DNA from 2 places in the Coprobacillus sp. genome. Region 2 is predicted to be linked to the other one. Evidence: riboswitches for the same ligand, from Rfam matches in the RefSeq annotation. Region 2 holds a riboswitch; the other holds the start of a gene.
What was found. Region 2 has a riboswitch for ZMP and ZTP ahead of AC5M21_RS12930 (formate--tetrahydrofolate ligase). Riboswitches for the same ligand answer to the same signal wherever they lie in the genome.

Region 1 (7,930 bases), on a different contig from region 2:
CTTTATTAATAATTTTGCTTTTATTTTCAATACCTAATTGTTGTGCTAGATCTTGAGCATAACTAATCTCGTTATATCTTTCATCATTATATCCAACTGTGTATGTATGTTGAGGTCTTGCTAATGAAACAAGATATGATGAATCTATTCCACTACTAAGAAATGATCCTACTTCAACATCAGCAATTAAATGATGTTTTACTGAATCTTTCATAATCTGATCAATTGCCTGAATCATTTCTTGATCACTCTTATATTGATCTTTGAATTGTATAGAATAATAACGCTTTATTTCAACTTGTTTATCTTTATAAACTAAGTAATGACCTGGCAATAATTGTTTCACATTCTTAAAGAATGTTTGTTCACCAGCCACAAAGTTCATCTTTAGATAAATATCTAAAACATCTCTATTTAATTCTTTTTTAAAATCAGGATGATCTAAGAATCCCTTGATTTCACTGGCAAAAAGAAAATGTTCTTGATCAAAATAATAATAAAAAGGTTTAATACCAAAATGATCTCTTGCACAAAATAATTCATGAGTTGTTGTATCATATAAAGCAAAAGAGAACATTCCTCTTAAATGATTAACAATTTCATAATGATATTCTTCATAACCATGTAAAAGAACCTCAGTATCACTATTTGTTTTAAAGTGATGCCCTTTATTTTCTAGTTCTTTTTTTAGTTCTAAATAATTATATATTTCCCCATTAAAAACGACTACCAAATGTTCAGTCGCCATAGGTTGTGTTCCACCAGCTAAATCAATAATAGATAAACGACGATGACCTAAAGCAACATATTCATCAACAAATTGACCTTCGCCATCAGGTCCTCTATGTGCAATACGATCCATCATTTGTTTTAAAATTTCTGCTCCGTTTTCCTTCACAGGTGCAAATCCAACGATTCCACACATATATATCACATCCTTTGCTAAAGCATTATAACATTATTTTTTCTATTGGTGTTAATAAAATCGTAAAATAAATGAAAAAGAGTAGTCTTCTACCCTTTATCTAAATCCACATACATTTCTACATAGCCGCATGTCTTACAGAGTGATACTTTTAAAGGATATTCTATCTTTTTTAGATCTTCATTTTTTTGAACAACAACATAGTCACTAATAGGTTGTGCAGAATCCTTTAAATAACACTCTTCAGTCATTTCTTTATGACATCTTGGACATTTTCTCATCGCTAATCACCTCTATCTATTATTATACAGAAAAATATGTTCTAAAACAAATATCAATAACATATAATATAAATATTATTGTTGTGAGTTGATTTGTGATATTGTAAAATAAAAAGCATAAAACACTAATTTGGAGTTGAAGTTATGAAATTCATGATGATATATTTGATTATGATTAATATTCTTGCTTTCTTGATGATGAAACTGGATAAATATAAAGCAAGGAAACACGCATGGCGAGTTCCAGAGAAATCATTTTTTCTCTTAAGTATCATTGGGGGAAGTCTTGGGACATGGATAGGTATGTATATATGTCATCATAAAACAAGACAATGGTATTTTGTTGTTGGGATACCAATTATATTATTGCTTCAAATTTTATTGATTTTAAAAGTAAAAGGTGGTAGTCTTTAAGTAGTTATATGACTGACGGAAGTGGAATTGACCACAGGAAATATAATGCGAAGAGCCGACCGTCTGGGCAAAGAGTCCAGAGGTGTGGCTCTTTTCAATTTCATATGTTCAGGAGGAAAATAAAATGAGAGAATTAGAATTAAAGTATGGATGTAATCCCAATCAAAAACCAGCAAAGATTTATAACAAAAATGGTGAATTACCTATTCAAGTGTTAAATGGAAAAGCAGGATATATCAATTTACTAGATGCTTTTAATAGTTGGCAATTGGTTAAAGAGTTAAAAGAAGCAACTGGGTTGCCAAGTGCTGCAAGCTTTAAACATGTTTCACCAGCAGGAGCTGCTGTGTATGTTCCATTAGATGAAACATTAAAACAAATTTATTTTACTGATGGATTGGATTTGTCGCCAATTGCCACAGCATATGTACGAGCTCGAGGAAGTGATCGTATGTCTAGTTATGGTGATTTTGCAGCATTAAGTGATGAATGCGATGAGTCATGTGCTAGATATCTTTCTAGAGAAGTGAGTGACGGGGTTATTGCACCTTCATATACACCTGAAGCATTAGCTATCTTGAGTAAAAAGAAAAAGGGAAATTATCTGGTTATCCAAATAGATACTGATTATATCCCAGCAGATATTGAAACAAAAGATGTATATGGCATCACATTTGAACAAGGAAGAAATCATGTTCAAATAACTGAAGATTTATTTAATGATAGACCGACTCAAAACAAGGAATTATCTCAAGGTGCTATACGTGACTTACTGATTTCTATGATTACATTAAAATATACTCAATCGAATTCAGTATGTTATGTCAAAGATGGACAAGCTATTGGGATTGGAGCAGGACAGCAATCACGTATTCATTGTACAAGATTAGCAGGTAATAAGGCAGACAATTGGTATTTGCGCCAACATAAAAAGGTTTTAAGTCTGCCATTTCAAGAGAAAATTCGTAGAGCGGATCGTGACAACACCATCAATGTCTATATTTCAGATGATTATGAAGATGTATTGGCAGATGGAATTTGGCAAGAATTCTTTACCTGTCAGCCTGAACCATTGACAAAGGAAGAAAAGAAAATATGGTTAGCAACCTTAAAAGATGTTGCACTTGGATCAGATGCATTTTTCCCATTTGGAGACAATATTGAACGTGCTCATAAGAGTGGGGTCACATATGTTGCTCAAGCTGGTGGTAGTATCAGAGACGACCATGTCATTGCAACTTGTGATAAGTATAATATTGTTATGGCATTTACACATTTACGTTTATTTCATCATTAATTATATAAAGAGGATAACAGTTATATGTTATCTTTTCTTTAGCTTTCATAGTAGGAGAGAACTCAAAAAACAAATCACATGAAAAAACCTTTAATTTCCATTTTTTTAGACAAAATATGTGTTATAATGTTAAAAGGAGCGTGATAAGATGATAAAACTCGAAAATGTTACAAAAGTTTATAAAACCGGCGTAAGAGCTGTCAACAATATGAATGTTAATATTGGTCCAGGAGAATTTGTTTATGTCATTGGACCTACTGGTGCAGGAAAATCTACTTTTATTAAGTTATTATATAGAGAGGAAAAAGCTTCATCTGGTAAAGTTATTGTCGCAGGAGAAGATGTCTCTAAAATTAAAAATCGCAAGGTTCCTTATTTCAGAAGAAATATTGGAATTGTATTTCAAAACTTTAGACTTCTGCCTAAGAAAACAGTTTTTGAAAACATTGCCTTTACATTAGAAGTTACAGATACTCCTAGAGTGGAAATTAGAAAAAAGGTGAGAAGAACATTAGAACTTGTTGGACTAGAAGATAAAGCTAATGCTTTTCCTCATGAATTATCAGGTGGTCAGCAGCAGCGTGTAGCGATTGCAAGAGCAATTGTCAACAATCCCAAGGTTTTAATCGCTGACGAACCAACTGGAAACTTAGATCCAGATACATCTATAGAAATTATTGAATTATTAGAAAGAATTAATGAAGTCAATCATACAACAATCTTAGTTGTTACACATGATAAAGAAATTGTTCAAAAATATAAAAAGAGAACAATCTTAATTGAAGATGGATGTATTAAGACCGATACAAGTACAGGAGGTTATGCAAATGGAATTCATTAGTTGTGTGAAAAACTTCCCCAAACACTGTAAAACAGCATTTCAAAATATTTGGCGTAATGGTGTCATGTCTGTATCTTCTGTTTTTGCTGTGACAATTACTTTGGTCTTGATTGCAGTTATTGGTATTATTGCAATTAATATTCAAGATATGACTTTAAGTATTGAAGAAAGTCTTACAGTTTATGTGAAAATTGATCGTGAATTAAAAGATGAAGATGCTAAAAAAATACAACCAGCTATTGAAAAAATTGCTGGTGTCAAAAAGGCAACATTCTCATCTAAAGATAATGAATTAAATAAAATGTTGACGCAACAAAATGATACTGGAAAAGAGTTGCTTGAAACATATCGTAAAAATAATCCACTTGGAGCTGCCTATGTTGTTGAAGTAACAGATGCTAAACAAATTGATACAGTAGCAGATCAGATCAGGACTCTTAATAATGTCAATGAGGTCAACTCTGGTGGTGAATCGACGTCATCATTAGTAGATAGTTTAGAAGCTGTTAGAAATGGTGGAGCAATCTTTGTTGTTGGATTAACTGTTATAGCTCTCTTTATGATTGCAAATACAATCAAAATTACAATTACATCTCGACAAACTGAAATTAGTATTATGCGTATGGTAGGAGCAAGTAACTGGTATATTCGTTTACCATACATGTTAGAAGGAATCTTTATTGGAATTTTAGGATCAATTATTCCAGTTCTGGTTATGTATTTTGGATATACAATGGTTTATAATGGAGCTGTTGGATTGTTACCTTCAATGTTAGCTTTGCGTGAACCTTTCCCATTTATTTGGCAATGTTCAGGTTTATTAGTTGCTCTTGGAAGTGGTGTTGGTTTAATTGGAAGTTTTGTTTCAGTTAGAAAATTCTTAAAATTTTAGATAAGTTTTAGATGAGTTATTTTAATGCTCATCTTTTTTTTACAATGAATTTCAAATTGTGACTTTCATGTGACTGTTTCTCCATATAATGGAAATAGAGTAGGGAGATGAACATTAATGAAAGTTATCAAGAAAGTATTTACATTCCTATTCATAGGAATAATTATTTTAGGAGAGTTTACTGATATAAAGGCTTATCAGATTGAACCTGTAACTTATCATATAAAGATGTATGGAACAATCTATAATGCGAAAGGTAAAGTTGTTGAAAAAAATGCTATGTTTGAAAGAAGTTATACTTTTAGTGAAAGTGTAAATTCGTATTTATATGGTGGTCAAAAGGATGATCCTACACGTTTTGACTTAGGTAAAAAACAAACAATTATTCTAAATTATGTTGAAGTAAATGGCAGATAAACAGAAGTGAAAATACATCCTGATAATCCATTACGTGCAAATCTAATTTATGATGATCTCTATTTTGATTATAATTCAAGTAATGCTTTGGCACCTGAAAATCTTTTTACAATTAGTTTGTTTAGGAAAATCCCAATTGTTGTGACTGCAAAGAGTATGACAGTCACATATGATGGTACTGAAAAAAAATTATCTGGTTTTGACATAACTGCTGGGAGTCTAAAAACTGGTCATAATGTTGTTGTACAACATGAATCGATTTTAGCAACTGAGTCTGGTAAATATATCTTGAATCTTGAAGAAGCAAAAGTTTATGATAAAACTGGAAATGATGTGAGTTATTTTTACAGTCTTTATTTGGAATCAGGATCATTAACTATTCATCCAGCACCTATGACAATAACAATAGATGATGTAGAAAAAAACATAGGAACAGATGATCCAGATTTCACAGCAACGGTTGAAGGAGAGATTGAGGGGCAACCTTTAAATTACACATTAACAAGAGAATCTGGTGAAGAATTAGGTGAATATCCCATTACTGCTCATTATGTTGAAAATAAAAATTACATAGTTAATATAGTAGAAGGAAAATTATCTATTATAGAAGCGATTGTTAATCAACCTGATGATGAGGAACCACCCTTATCTAATAATGAAGAGCCAGCAACTCCCGAAATCACTGGACCTATTGAAGTACCTGAAGCAGGAATTTCAGCAAACCTATCTCCAAATATAGAAGATTCTACAAGAGTGCCAGCCAATATAGTAACTCCTGTAGTTAATACGCCAGTACAAAATAATAACCAACAACAAGAAGAGAATAATGAAACAGAAGTTATCACGGTTAATGATAACAAGACACCTTTAGCAGGTATTGAAAATTCTTGGGCATTGATTAATTTGATTGCTGCAATGACAACTGTAATCTTAGGAATTGTTATTATTTTCTTGAAGAAAAATATGGAATCAAATCAAGAAGAAGGTCTAACATATCAAAAGCGTTATATATGGATGAAGTTATTAGGAATTGCTATTGCAATCATATCTGTTGTGATTTTTATACTTACAGAAGATATAGCTTTACCAATGGTTATGTTAGATAAATATACTGTTGTTATGGTTGTTATAGCAATCATTCAGTTTGTTGTTTTCTTTACGCATACAATTGTTAAGAAAAAAGTGAATAAACAAATCTCACAAGCATAGATAGACTGTCAGTTTGGCAGTCTTTTTATTGGATATATGTTTACATATTGTCATTATATTTAAAAATGATTTTACTTGAAATTTATTGAGAGATATACTGTATATAGTAGAAATGGAGGTTTTTTGATGAAAAAATTAATTCTTATAGGTGGAACAATGGGGGTTGGTAAAACAGCTACATCTTCATTGCTTAAACAAAAATTGAATCAAAGTGTCTTTTTAGATGGTGATTGGTGTTGGGATATGCATCCATTTGTTGTTAATAGAGAAACTAAAGCTATGGTTATGAATAATATTGTTTATCAATTAAATCAATTTATAAGTTGTAGTGAAATAGAAAATATTATATTCTGTTGGGTTATGCATGAACAATCAATTATTGATGAAATTCTTTCAAGAGTTGATATTAACCATTGTCATGTTTATACGTTTTCACTTATTTGTTCAGATGATACTTTAAAAGCACATCTTCAGACAGATATAGATGCAGGCATTCGTAGTCAGGATATAATAGAAAGAAGTTTAGAAAGGATGAAACTTTATAAACAACTGAATACAATTAAAATTGATATTTCTCATTCTACAATTGATGAGACTGCTGAAAAGATTTATAAAATTCTAAATGCAAAGTAAATAACTAATATTCCCTTTATTACTGTAATAACTGAGATTATAGGAATTTCATTCAAATAATAGGTCTTCATAATTTTCTTAGTAAGCAGATAATAATAAATATAATGAAGATAGAGCACATTAAGATAATGGTTTGACTTCAACATCTATTTTCCTTATAATAAGGGATATATAAAGGCAGGGAATAAACATGTTTACAAAAAAAGAGATTTTTAGTATTCCAAATATATTGTGTTATTTTAGAATTGGACTAGTTCCTATTTTTCTATATACATATTTTACAGCAGAAGGTAGTGAAGGTCATATGATATCAGCTGGAATACTTATTTTATCAAGTTTAAGTGATTTCTTTGATGGCTTTATAGCAAGAAAATATGATATGATTACTGAACTTGGAAAACTGATTGATCCTGTTGCCGATAAACTTACTCAATTTGTTGTTGCATGTACATTGATGTATACCTATCCTGCATATTCATGGCTTGTTGCTATTATTGTATTGAAGGATGGTATGTTGCTTTTTGTTGGTTGGTTTATTTATCGAAAAAAGGGAAAACATCTCGCTCAAGCTGAAATGCCAGGTAAAATTGCTACAGCAGTCTTCTTTGTCGTATCTATTCTATTAATTGCTTTCTATATTCCAGGAACAATGATTTCAACTGTTATGATTTATTCTACAGTTGTATTAATGATTATTGCTATGATTTATTATAGTCAGGGACTCTATCGTTTATATAAAGAAAATTAAGCAAGTTAAGACTTGCTTTTTTATTTCATATAAAATCTAAGAAAATAGATGATAAACATATATTTCTTTTTTTATTTCTTGTATAATGAATAGAGGTGATATTATGAGTAAACGTGATTTAAAACAATTATGTTATTTAGAAGCATTAGAAGATAATGTTGTTTCTGTTGAGATGATTTTGAATCGACTCAATCAGATTGAAAGTAAAAAGGGCGTTTTTGATGCTTATATTTTACAACATGATCGCTCAAGGACAATTCTAGATTTAGAGCT
Region 2 (7,930 bases):
TTTAGATGAACCAACAAACCATTTAGATTTGGAATCAATTCAAGCATTAAATGAAGGTTTAATGAGATTTAAAGAAAATATTCTTTTCTCATCTCATGACCATCAATTTGTACAAACTATCGCAACACGTGTTATTGAATTGAATGCAAATGGATGTTTAGATCGTTTATCATCATATGATGAGTTCTTAGAGTATAAGGAAAAGATGGAAGCATAAGCTTTCATCTTTTTATATAATCTTTCAAATAAAAAAAGACAAGTACTGTCTTTTTTAATTTCTTTTTGCATATGATGTAATATTGTTGTCTTGATCACATAACACCAATAATAATTGATCATAACTTTGATAACCTTGAACTTTAAGCTGACTCATCAGCCATTTTTCATCCTTTTCAATGAATGCTAACTGATCCTTAAGAATATGTCCATCAATAACGAGAGAAAGAGAAGGCTTTTCTCTTTGTGGTTTGACTGGAAGATCATTAACAATGGCAGGTCGGTATTGAGACTTTGGAAAAACGGAAATATTTCCATTGGTTTCTAATATGACAGTATCAAGTTGTGTTAAATCAAAATAACCTTGAATACGTAATTGCATTAAAAACTCATTGACATCAATTCTTGCTTTAGCAAGTGCAGTACTATCAATTTTATTGTTTTCATATAAAGTTATTGGGTTTCCTTCAATAAATTTTCTAATAGCTAGTGAAGAACGTGATAACAAAGAAAGTATGATTGTAAATAGAGCATAAATGATCATACCTGTGAGGGGACGAAGCATATTATTGAAATCATCTAAAACGACCATTTCACTTGCAATACTCCCAATTGTAATACCAATAATATAATCATACATACTTAGTTGTGTTATTTGTCTATATCCCATTAATCTGGTTAGAATAAATAAGACAACTAAAGATATTAAAGCTAAAGATATTGTTTCTAAAATCATTTTTATCACCATATATAATATGGAGATAAAAAAAGAATTTATACAAAAAAGGCTTTCGCCTTTATTGTTTCTTATAAATGCTTTTGATTTTTGCAACATACATTGTATGGTAATCCTTATCTGGATACCATCTTGTATCAAGAGATCGGTCTAAAAAGCATTCCGGTTTTATTGTATCTTCATATAGTTTTTCAACAATAAAGACAAGATGAGCCTCTTCAAAAGTTGGAACATCTTCAAGATATGTGATGTGAAAATCAACATCTTTGATTTTGTTTGCATCTCTACCTGAAACACTGCCAAGTACACCAAGTTCTTTTTTGTGGCCGTCAAAGAAAGAAAGCGAAAAACATTTCTGCTGATCTACAAATTCTTTGGTATAACGTTGTGGACGAATATATGCTGTTACAACATCAGTTCCCCAAAGGACACCAATACCACCCCAAGATGCAGTCATTGTATTTACATCTGATTGATCACCTGCAGTAATTAACATCCAATCTTTTCCAATAGCTTGAAAAGCATTCATGTTTAAATCTTTAATATCTATTTTTTGAAAAGTCATACGAATTCCTCCTTGCATAAGATTATAACATAATATATGCAAGAAACAGAAGAAAAAGTCTATAAATAAAGTAGGTGAGTGAAATGAAAAAAATAGCAAAAATTATAACTGTGACTATGATCATTATTGTTTTATTTATTTCCTGTATTTCTCTATATGTTGGAAATTATTTATATGATTATACATTGAATCCTTATTCTAAACACAATATTTCTGAAAAAATAGAAACTAACGAAGAAGTTGCTCAAGAGTCTAGACAATGGTTAAGTGAAAATAGTGTCAATGTTTCTTTGAAAAGTCAGGATGATCTTAATTTGCATGCTGCTTATATTGATCAAAATAGCCATATCTATATGATTATGGTTCATGGTTATCGTGGAGATGGAGCAAGTATCATTTCACCTATTAAACAGATGAAAAAGGCTGGATATAACTTGTTGATACCAGATTTAAGAGGTCATGGCTTTAGTGAAGGAGATTATATTGGAATGGGCTGGGATGATCGAGAAGATATTATTCAATGGATTGATTATCTACTTTCTAAAGATCCTCATGCTTCTATTATTTTATATGGAGTCTCTATGGGAGGGGCAACAGTTATGGATGTGGCAGGAGAAAAACTTCCACACCAGGTGAAAGCAATTATCGAAGATTGTGGCTATACAAGTGTATGGGATATTTTTAAGGCGCATATTGATATGAATAACATTGAAAGTGAAGTGGCATTGCATATGGCAAGTCTTGTAACCAAGATACGAGCTGGTTATTATCTTGAAGATGTAAGACCTATTGAACAGGTTAAGAAAAGCCAAACACCTATGTTATTTATACATGGTGCTGAAGATAATTTTGTTCCCTTTTCAATGGTTAATGAATTATATAATGCAGCAACTTGTCCAAAAGAGAAATTAGTTATTCAAGGAGCAGGTCATGCAAATAGTTGCTCGGTGAATTCAGAACTTTATTATCAAACAATATTTCGCTTTATTGAAAAATACGAATAGAAGTGAAACATGAATTCAACCAACGTTTTCATCAATTATACTTTTTTAGAAGGAAAAAGCACTATGATAATAAAAATAACACTTAAACTTTTTTTAGTCTAAGTGTTATTTAAATATAAAAAATATTTTAAGTATAACTATTCATTTATGAAACACTCGATTTAATTTCATTTTTCATTTCAAAGAGTATATGTCGCACTTCTTCTAAATTATCAATAATTTCAGATACTTCTTTTTTTTGTTTAAGCGATAAATCACTGTTATTAAATTCGATGAGAGACATTAAAGTCTCATATATCAAATCATTTGCCTTGTCTATACTACTCATATATGTTATCCCTCATTTCTTTATACTTTTATTATACTACAAAATGAATACAAATCATCACAATAATGATAAAAATGTAACTATAATCCCAGGTTTTTTGAAAATGTATAATAAAAGCAAGGCTTAGACTTTCTATGAACAGGTTTAAGGATAATAGAAAAAGAGGTATTTGTAAAGAAAAGAATAAAAATATTGCAATATGCAGGAAGTAGTAAAACAGAGAAAATTGCACAAATTTAGTTATCCAAATGCGAATAAAGTCTTTTTTTGTCAATCTTATACATATGAGTGTATATAAGGAGATGTATTGATAAACATATTGAAAAAGCAATGTAACCCAGAAAAATTGAATAAATAGAAAGATAAAATATTTTAAATCGAAATATGGATAATGTATAAGTATTTGTGTAACAGTTAATGAATCATACAATTGAAGTAATCCAAAAACAATACAAATATATATAAACAAAACTTTATAATACTTCATCTTCAATTAATAGACCATTTTTTAAATGCAGAATCTTATTATAATGAATTTCTCTAAGATATTCATGAGCAGCAATAATAATTGTCTTATTTTGATTGTGAAGATCATTAATAAGGTGACAAAAAGCTTTCACTGAATCTTCATCTAAACCTCTTGTTGGTTCATCTAATAGTATAAAGTTCTGATCTTCCATAAGTGCTTGAATAATTCCAAGCTTTTGCCGCATACCTAATGAATAATCTTTTACTTTGGTATGGCTTTGAATATCAAGTTGGAAGTCATTACAAAGTTGCATAATTTTGTCTTCATAAAAATGATGATTGAGGTGAGCTAAGAATTTGAGATTATACATACCAGTCTCTCGTTCTAAAAAACCTGGATTTTCAATAAGTGCTCCAATATGAGCCTGTTCTGATAATATAATACACCCATTGTCTGGTTCTAAGATATCACAGATTAATTTAAAAAGTGTAGATTTCCCAGACCCATTAATGCCATGAATGTAGATTAAGTCACCTTTATGAACTATCATGTTTAAATGATCTAAAACAGTATGCTGATGAAATTTTTTGGTTAAATCATGTATTTCTAACATATGATATTCTCCTTTAGTATAAATTTGTATATAAAAAATGAAATAAGACATTGATAATTATAGGGAAAATCAAATAAAGTAAATTCTTTTTGGTACCAACTTGTAAATATATAAGTGTACTTTCAAGACCAGTCACAATTATATTTATAATCATAAAATAGATTGTGAATAAAAATGACTCTGATGGAATGGCACCAAAGAAAAAATAATAACTGATATAAATAATGATAGTGTAAAGCAAACCAATACTTATAAATATCCAGTAAACAATTTGATAGAATTTCTGTTGTCCAATTCGTGTAATTATATAAGCGGATAAAGTTTGACATCGTGATGCATATTGGTACATCATCAAGAGATAGACATTATTCATATAAATTGTTAAATAATGCGAATATATTAAACAAATTGTATAGGTGTTTTTACCACAAAGTGTCGGCGATATCACTAACATCAGGATGAGTAAAGCAATCATTTTTTTATCAACTAAACGATAAAATGATTTAATCATAATGTTTTCTCCATTTCAGCATTTTGTGATAAGCAAAATAACTTATGAAACTATAAATAATGAAACATGACATATATAATCCAAAATGTGAAAGACCAAAGGGATTGGGTCGAACATTTTCCATTCCTAAAGCAACGATGTTATTGACTTGAAAAATAAAAGCAGTTTCTGATATAGGTAAATATCCTTGAACAAGAGCAGGTATTAAAACCAGAAGTATTCCAAAAATGACACCAAAACAACGATAAATGTATTTGTTGGTAATTATGACTTGTAGTGAAAACACTAAACTTGATACTAAAGCATATCCTATTGCTGTTAGGTTAATAAATGCAAATAAACTCAGATATTCATTGCTTGAAAGAATTTGAGTTTTTCGATAGTATAGTTCTGGATAATTCATCGTATTAAATTGAATAGGTGCATAGAAAATATGAATTATTAAAAGAATAAAAATTTCAATAATAAATGTTATGAAGAAGGATAAACAGATATTTCTTATGAAAATATGTTTATAATATTGACTTTTATGAAGTCGGGTTTCTATGAAATATGAAGTATGATTTTGATGAATATTTAAGAAATCATATGACATGATATTAGGTATCAAAAGCATCATAACCATAAACAAAAAGGGATTTATACCTATGCAATGCAAATAATAAAAGAATTCTAAACCAGCTTGTGAATATGTTTCAATATAACCATCATATGAATAGATGGAACTGTTGTAAGCAACATAGATACATATATTGATAAGAATGAAAATAAAGAGAATAAATAAGGCTTTCTCTTTTGTTAAAAAAGGCAACCATAATGCTTTGAGTTTTTTCATATTATTCCTCCTTTATTGATAACTCAAATCAAAATTAAACTCTATACTAAAAATGTTGAAAACGGACTTTTGGCTTAAAAAGTGCACAAAATGGCGTAAAAGTGGCATCTTTTTTGTTGAAATATAGTGTAAAATAGAAGATGTATATAGGAGGCGAAATTATGAAAATACTAGTATGTGAAGAAAATGGAGATTATGTAGATCATTTAATCGAAAAATTGAAATCATTTCCTTGTGATGAAGAGTTGGTGTTTGAAAGTTATACACAAACTCCAGGGGTTGCTAAACGTTTAGAACGTGAGGAATATGATATGGCTTTTTTAGGAGGAATTATTAATGGGAGAAATGGATTTGAATTAGGGAAAATGTTAAAGGAAAAAAATCCTGATTGTATTCTTTTCTTTGTATGTGATGATTATAAATATATGCATGAGGTGTTTAGAGCGGACGGTTTTCAATTGTTAATGAAACCACAAGAAAAATTATTAGCAAGTGAGTTTCAAAGAGCTTTAGAAGTTTATAAAAAGCTTCATTTTCAAATTCATTTTTTCTCATTGACAGGAGAAGTTTTGAATTTAGTGCCTAGTGAAATTGAATATATTGAAACAGGTATGAGAGAAACAGTGGTAGTGACGACAAAAGGACGATACAAAGGGTTCTTTGAGGATTTAAAAAGAACTAAGCAAATGTTAGTAGAGTATCATTTTTTTCAGATGCATCCGCGATATTTTGTGAATATGGAGCATATTGAATTGATTAAAAGTGGAGAGTTAAGGCTGGATAATGGAGATAGTGTTCCAACTTCTGCTATGAATAAAGAAGTTATTGATGATGCTATTCAATCATTCCTCAATTGCTATTAAAATTTCATGAAAAAATGTCGGAATTTGGTTGAAATATGATACAAGAAATGATATTATTCACTTAGTTATACAACTGGCGGAAGTGGAATGAACCACATGGAGTATAATAGGAAAGAGTCGACCGTCTGGGCAAATGTCTGGACGAGTAGGCTCTTTTTTTGGTTTTTCTATAAATGATAGCAATTACACTGGTGAAAAACCACGATTTATGGTATAAAAGAAGTGTTGAAGTCCTTGATAAAAAAGTGAAAAAGAAAGGGTGGCATTATGTTAACAGATGTAGAAATCGCACAAAGTGCTAAAATGAAACCAATTAAAGAAATTGCTCAAAAAGTAGGGTTGGATGAAGATGATTTAGAGCTTTATGGAAAGTATAAAGCTAAAATTTCTTTAGAAGCCATTTCAAAACTCAAAAACAATGAAGATGGAAAATTGATTCTTGTTACAGCAATTAATCCGACTCCAGCAGGAGAAGGAAAAACAACAACAATGATCGGCTTATCACAAGCGTTAAACAAATTAGGAAAAAAATCAGTTGTTGCTATGCGTGAACCAAGTCTAGGTCCCTGTTTTGGTGTTAAAGGTGGAGCAGCTGGTGGTGGATATGCACAGGTTGTTCCAATGGAAGATATTAACCTTCATTTTACAGGAGATATTCATGCGATTACAACTGCTAATAATCTCATTGCAGCAATGCTTGATAACTCTATTCAACAGGGAAATCCACTAGATATTGATACAAGACAAATTGTTTGGAAACGAGTTGTTGATTTAAATGATCGTGCTTTACGTCATATTGTTGTTGGGCTAGGTGGTAAGGTTAATGGAGTACCTAGAGAAGATGGATTTGATATTAGTGTGGCAAGTGAAGTTATGGCAATATTATGTTTGGCAACATCATTAGAAGATTTAAAAGCACGTGCAGGACGTATGATTGTTGCGTATAATCATGCTGGTGAACCTGTCACTGTAAATGATATTCAAGCGACTGGTGCAGTCACTTTATTGTTGAAAGATGCCATCAAGCCAAATTTGGTTCAAACATTAGATCATACACCTGTTTTTGTACATGGTGGTCCTTTTGCAAACATAGCACATGGATGTAATTCTGTTATGGCGACTCAATTGGCTATGAAATTAGGCGATTATGCTATTACAGAAGCTGGTTTTGGTGCTGATTTAGGGGCTGAGAAGTTCTTAGATATTAAGTGTCGTCAGGCTGGATTAAATCCAGATGCGGTAGTTATTGTCGCAACAGTTCGTGCTCTAAAGATGCATGGTGGTGTTGCAAAAAAGGATTTAAATGAAGAAAATTTAGATGCTTTAAGAGCGGGGATTGAAAACCTTGAAAAGCATATTGAAAATATTGCAAAATACAATTTACCAAGCATTGTTGCAATCAATGCTTTCCCGACAGATACAGAAGCTGAATTACAGTTACTAAATGAAATTTGTCAGGCAAAAGGTGTTGATGTAGCAATCAGTAAGGTTTGGGAAAAGGGAGCAGAAGGTGGAGTTGAGTTAGCTGAAAAGTTACTGGATATTTTAGCAAAGGATAAAGCTCATTTCTCTCCAATTTATAATCTTGATTTATCAATTGCTGATAAGATAAAAACGATTGCAAAAGAAATATATGGTGCAGATGATGTCACTTTCTCTAAGAAGGTGTTAAATAAGATGAAGAAATATGAATCACAAGGATTGGGGGATTTACCAATCTGTGTTGCGAAAACACAATATTCTTTGTCTGATGATCCAACATTATTAGGAAAACCTAGTGGTTTTAAGGT

Region 1: it holds a riboswitch for ZMP and ZTP, as region 2 does, so the genes downstream of both, AC5M21_RS02070 (phosphoribosylaminoimidazolecarboxamide formyltransferase) here and AC5M21_RS12930 (formate--tetrahydrofolate ligase) in region 2, are expected to answer to the same signal.

Annotation. Positions count from the first base shown of each region.
Region 1 covers NZ_CFJNYH010000003.1:49,750-57,679, forward strand. The annotation lists gene asnB (asparagine synthase (glutamine-hydrolyzing)) at 1-925, opposite strand, end outside; gene AC5M21_RS02060 (hypothetical protein) at 1,015-1,206, opposite strand; gene AC5M21_RS02065 (DUF1294 domain-containing protein) at 1,351-1,620, shown strand; ZMP/ZTP riboswitch at 1,619-1,696, shown strand; gene AC5M21_RS02070 (phosphoribosylaminoimidazolecarboxamide formyltransferase) at 1,745-2,917, shown strand; gene ftsE (cell division ATP-binding protein FtsE) at 3,066-3,758, shown strand; gene ftsX (permease-like cell division protein FtsX) at 3,745-4,650, shown strand; gene AC5M21_RS02085 (hypothetical protein) at 4,768-5,067, shown strand; gene AC5M21_RS02090 (FILTED domain-containing surface protein) at 5,074-6,276, shown strand; gene AC5M21_RS02095 (AAA family ATPase) at 6,403-6,909, shown strand; gene AC5M21_RS02100 (CDP-alcohol phosphatidyltransferase family protein) at 7,100-7,657, shown strand; gene AC5M21_RS02105 (hypothetical protein) at 7,761-7,930, shown strand, end outside.
Region 2 covers NZ_CFJNYH010000040.1:7,317-15,246, reverse strand. The annotation lists gene AC5M21_RS12975 (ABC-F family ATP-binding cassette domain-containing protein) at 1-217, shown strand, start outside; gene AC5M21_RS12970 (DUF421 domain-containing protein) at 272-952, opposite strand; gene AC5M21_RS12965 (flavin reductase) at 1,014-1,517, opposite strand; gene AC5M21_RS12960 (alpha/beta hydrolase) at 1,601-2,521, shown strand; gene AC5M21_RS12955 (hypothetical protein) at 2,667-2,849, opposite strand; gene AC5M21_RS12950 (ATP-binding cassette domain-containing protein) at 3,323-3,931, opposite strand; gene AC5M21_RS12945 (hypothetical protein) at 3,945-4,442, opposite strand; gene AC5M21_RS12940 (hypothetical protein) at 4,435-5,277, opposite strand; gene AC5M21_RS12935 (LytR/AlgR family response regulator transcription factor) at 5,439-6,140, shown strand; ZMP/ZTP riboswitch at 6,200-6,278, shown strand; gene AC5M21_RS12930 (formate--tetrahydrofolate ligase) at 6,408-7,930, shown strand, end outside.